DNA from 2 places in the Pseudundibacterium arcticum genome. Region 2 is predicted to be linked to the other one. Evidence: predicted binding sites of a transcription regulator. Region 2 holds the regulator's gene; the other holds the start of a gene.
The links. Region 2 encodes sigma-54, which starts transcription at its own class of promoters, with help from an activator protein. Its sites were predicted from a motif close to TGGCANGNAANCTGCTTT; they were not measured.
Positions count from the first base shown of each region.

Region 1: glnA (type I glutamate--ammonia ligase) is a predicted target of sigma-54. The motif match lies at 1,226-1,243, and genes of this name have one in related genera.

Region 1 is NZ_JBHRTP010000017.1:13,626-16,035, reverse strand. It holds gene ACFOFO_RS06165 (rhodanese-like domain-containing protein) at 319-780, opposite strand; gene glnA (type I glutamate--ammonia ligase) at 1,368-2,410, shown strand, end outside.
Region 2 is NZ_JBHRTP010000016.1:48,370-50,779, forward strand. It holds gene lptB (LPS export ABC transporter ATP-binding protein) at 1-223, shown strand, start outside; gene ACFOFO_RS06000 (RNA polymerase factor sigma-54) at 491-1,999, shown strand; gene hpf (ribosome hibernation-promoting factor, HPF/YfiA family) at 2,079-2,410, shown strand, end outside.

The DNA of each region.
Region 1 (2,410 bases), on a different contig from region 2:
ATCGGAAGGGGCCGTTCCAGTGGCTATAGCCCGGGTAACAAATGCAAGCCTATTCGCAAGGCTATCGATGTCGGCCTGATCGAAGGTTCCCGTCACGCGCCCGACTTGAACGTGGAGCCGTGGATTACCGATGAACTGATCGTGGTGTGCGCGCCAGAGCGGCGCTGGTTTCTTGACGAACTCAGTCAAGCGTCCGGCGTCGAGATAATGGGAAGAGTCGTACCCGACCAGAACAGCGACGGGTTGTCCTTGGCGGGCTAGGAGTGTGCGCCGCAAGTTAAAGTAGCGCGGATAGATGCTTGCGGTGGTCAACGGGCGCTAAGCGCCGATCCAGGGCAGGCCGGCTTTGCACCAGCCGGCGAGCGTCTTGCGGTGGCCCTCGCCGTCCTTGTCGCCTTCAAAACCTTCCAGAATATTGAAGCAGTGCCGGTAGCCGTGTTCGGTAGCGAGTTTTGCTGCGTGGTGCGAACGCACCCCGGAACGGCACAGAAATAACAGCACGGTGTCTTGGGACGATGTGGCGGCCAGTTGCGCCAGAAAATCGGGATTGGGCGTTCCGCCCGGGTACAGATTCCATTGCGCCGCGGCGTGCTTTCCCTCCGGCAGCGCGACGCGCCCAACCCAGTCGCGCTCGGCATCGGTGCGGATGTCGATCAACTTGACATCAGCGTCCCCTTGCAGCAAGGCGTAGGCTTCTTGCGGCGTCGCGGCGCCGGCATACGGCAGGTGCTGGTCGGTACCGCGCTGACGGGCGATGGAGAGTATCTGCTGGATGTCCATATGCAAGAGATGAGATCGAGTGAGTTGGCGACGGGTGCTCCCTATACTGTGATTCCATTATAGTATTTGGTGCGCACGGATGAGTTTATCTTGCGCGGCGTAGTCGTGCCGGCCAAGATAGTGCCCGGTGGCAGTATATTCTCAATGCGCAAATAATAATTGCGGTACTGATGGTGCATCGTAGGAGTATATGATCCCGATCGCAGGATTGCGCCTTGATGCCAATCGGGTCGCGCCTCGGCTTGAGTCAGGAGGAGTCGGTGCGAAACGCTCACTGCCCCATTTTGGGAGGCGGGCGATTGCGAATCCGCACCATTTTTGTGCCAATTCCATCGCGCGCACAAAAATGGTGCGACAGGCAGCGAACAACATCCCCGCTTGATGAAGATGCTGCCTGAAGGCGCCATTTTGGGTCGCAAAAAAGGCTCATTCCGCCAATTGTTACTGGCATGGAATCTGCTATCATCGGAATCCGAGTTCTGGCCGCGTTGCGGTTTTCTTCAGTCTGATGGCGACGGATAGATCACACCACAGCAGTCGGCTCAACCAACAAATTCACACCATTTTTGTATTCAGAGGAGATTCGCATGGCAATGACCGCCGCAGACGTCTTGAAGATGGCGAAAGATAATGAAGTCAAGTTCGTTGATTTTCGCTTTGCCGACACCCGTGGCAAGGAACAGCACGTCACCGTTCCTGTTTCGCATTTCGATATGGACAAGTTCGAGTCCGGCCACGCGTTTGACGGTTCATCGATCGCCGGCTGGAAGGGCATCGAAGCGTCCGACATGTTGTTGATGCCGGACCCGAATACCGCCAATATCGATCCGTTCATGGAAGAAACCACGCTGTTCATGCAGTGCGACGTGATCGAGCCATCCGATGGCAAGGGCTATGACCGCGATCCACGCTCGATCGCCAAGCGCGCCGAAGCCTATCTGAAATCATCCGGCCTGGGCGATACCGCCTACTTCGGTCCGGAACCAGAATTCTTCATTTTCGACGGCGTGCGCTGGAAGATCGACATGTCCGGCTCTTTCGTCAAGATCGACTCCGACGAAGCGTCATGGTCGAGCGATGCCAAGACCGAAGGCGGCAACAGCGGCCATCGTCCAACCGTCAAGGGCGGCTATTTCCCGGTCCCGCCGGTCGACAGCTTCCAGGACATGCGTTCTGAAATGTGCCTGATCCTCGAAGCGCTCGGGATTCCGGTCGAAGTGCATCACCACGAAGTCGCCGGCGCCGGCCAGAATGAAATCGGCACCAAGTTCTCGACCTTGGTCGAGCGCGCCGACTGGACCCAGAACCTGAAATATGTCGTCTGGAACGTCGCGCATACCTACGGCAAGACCGCGACCTTCATGCCGAAGCCGATCGTTGGCGACAACGGTTCGGGCATGCACGTGCACCAGTCGGTCTGGAAAGACGGCAAGAACCTGTTCGCCGGCGATGGCTATGCCGGCCTGTCCGAATTTGCGCTGTACTACATCGGCGGCATCATCAAGCATGCCAAGGCGCTGAACGCGATCACCAATCCGGGTACCAACTCGTACAAGCGTCTGGTGCCAGGTTACGAAGCACCGGTCAAGCTGGCTTACTCGGCGCGCAATCGTTCCGCTTCGATCCGCAT
Region 2 (2,410 bases):
CGATCCGATCGCGGTGATCGAGATCCAGCGCATCGTGCGTTTCCTGAAGGCGCGCGACATCGGCGTGCTGATCACCGACCACAATGTGCGCGAGACACTCGGCATCTGCGACCACGCCTACATCATCAATCAGGGCGAGGTGCTGGCCAGCGGCCATCCGGACGAGATCATCGCCAATGAATCGGTGCGGCGGGTGTACCTGGGGGAACATTTCCGTATGTAAACCCGTGCGATGCAAGCCGTGGGCAACGCCGTGCGGCACTGCGGCTGGCCGCTGAACGAGTGATGCAGCATGCATACGGAACTGTAAACGATCCACATACTCCATGAGAGGAACGTTGGTTTCGCATACCAATTAATGGGAGAAGCAACATACTCCATCACAAAGATCAATATCAATCAATATCAATCAAGATCACCGGCGCGCCATCGGTCCGTGATAAGTTGCAGCAAGCCGCACAGGAAATAATCCAGCCGACATGAAACAAACATGAAGCAGTCACTTCAGCTCCGCACTTCGCAGCATCTTGCGTTGACCCCACAATTGCAGCAATCGATACGATTGCTGCAATTGTCGACGCTCGAACTGCAGCAGGAACTGGAGCAGATCATGCTAGAGAATCCGCTGCTGGAGCGACTCGACGATCCACTCGATCGTTCGGTGCGATTGCAGGCCGATGGCGTGTTTAACGATACGTCCGGCACCTCCAGCACGCCGGCCGACACGGGGCCAAGCGCCAGCGACAGCAATGGCTCAGGCAGCGCCGACCAACCTGAGCGCGCTGCGGAGGGCGCCGATGCCGGCGCTGCGGCGGACGGCGAACCGGCCGAAGCCGGCGACTCCGACTGGAGTTTCGACGATGCCCCGCGCAGCAGCAAGGCGCCCGACGACGATGGCTGGCCGCAACTGGAAGCGCATCACTCGACGCTGCGCGAGCACCTGCTGGAGCAGATGCGGGTGACCGTGCGTGAGCCGCGCGACCGCGCGCTGCTGGAACTGGTGATCGACGCAATCGACGAGAACGGCTATCTGGAGCAGACGCTGGAAGAAATCCACGCGCTGCTACCGCCGGAATTGGAAGTCGAACTCGATGAACTGAACACGGTACTGAAGCTGTTGCAGAGTTTCGACCCGGCTGGCGTCGGTGCCTGCTGCGCCGCAGAATGCCTGGCGTTGCAAATCAAGCGATTGCCGAAAGTGCCATACGTGACGCGCAAGATGGCGCTCGCAATCGTCGAACACCACCTCACCCTGTTTGCGCAACGCGACTTCACCAAACTCAAAAAAGCGTTCAGTTGCGACGACGAGGATCTGCGCGAGGCGCAGACCGTGATCCGGATGTGCAACCCGCATCCGGGCGCCGTATTCGCCGCCGGCAGCTCGGATTACGTGGTGCCGGACGTGGTAGTGCGGCGCATCAAGAACGACTGGCAGGTGACGCTGAACCGCGATGTGATGCCGCGGCTGCGGGTCAACGCGATGTATGCCAGCATCCTCAAGCAAAACAAGGGCGATGGCTCGCTCGGCTCGCAACTGCAAGAGGCAAAGTGGCTGATCAAGAATATGCGCCAGCGTTTCGATACGATTCTTCGCGTATCGCAAGCGATTGTGGAGCGCCAGCGGAACTTTTTTACCCATGGCGCTGTCGCGATGCGCCCCCTTGTTTTGCGTGAAATAGCTGATACACTGGGTTTACACGAGAGCACCATTTCTCGTGTCACCACGCAGAAGTACATGCTTACCCCGCACGGCATGTTCGAGTTGAAATACTTCTTTGGCAGCCACGTCGCCACCGAAGCGGGAGGGGAAGCGTCATCGACGGCGATACGGGCACTCATCACGCAACTGATAGGAGCAGAAGACCCTCAACATCCACTTTCAGACAGCAAAATTGCAGACATGCTGGGTGAACAGGGCATGGTAATCGCGCGACGCACGGTCGCGAAATATCGAGAAGCCCTCAAGATCCCGGCGGTAGGCCTGCGCAAGTCTTTGTAGTTTTTCTCGTTGCTGTGTTCCTGCGGTAGCGTTGTTTGTAGTTGATCGGGAACGCCAGTGACATCAATAGGAGCGTTGTATGAATCTCACCATCAGTGGACATCATCTCGAAGTGACCCCCGCAATCAGGGACTATGTACAAAGCAAGCTCGAGCGCGTCATGCGCCATTTCGAACATGTCATTGATATAGCGGTCATCCTGACCGTCGATAATCTCCCGGAAAAAGAAAAGCGACAAAAAGCGGAAATCAATCTGCGTTTGAGCGGAAAGGCGCTGCACGTGGAAAGTCTGGCGCATGACCTGTATGCCGCCATCGACAGCCTGATCGACAAACTTGATCGTCAAGTGATCAAGTACAAAGACAGGTTGCAACAACATCAACATGAGGCAATCAAGCATATGCCGGAGGC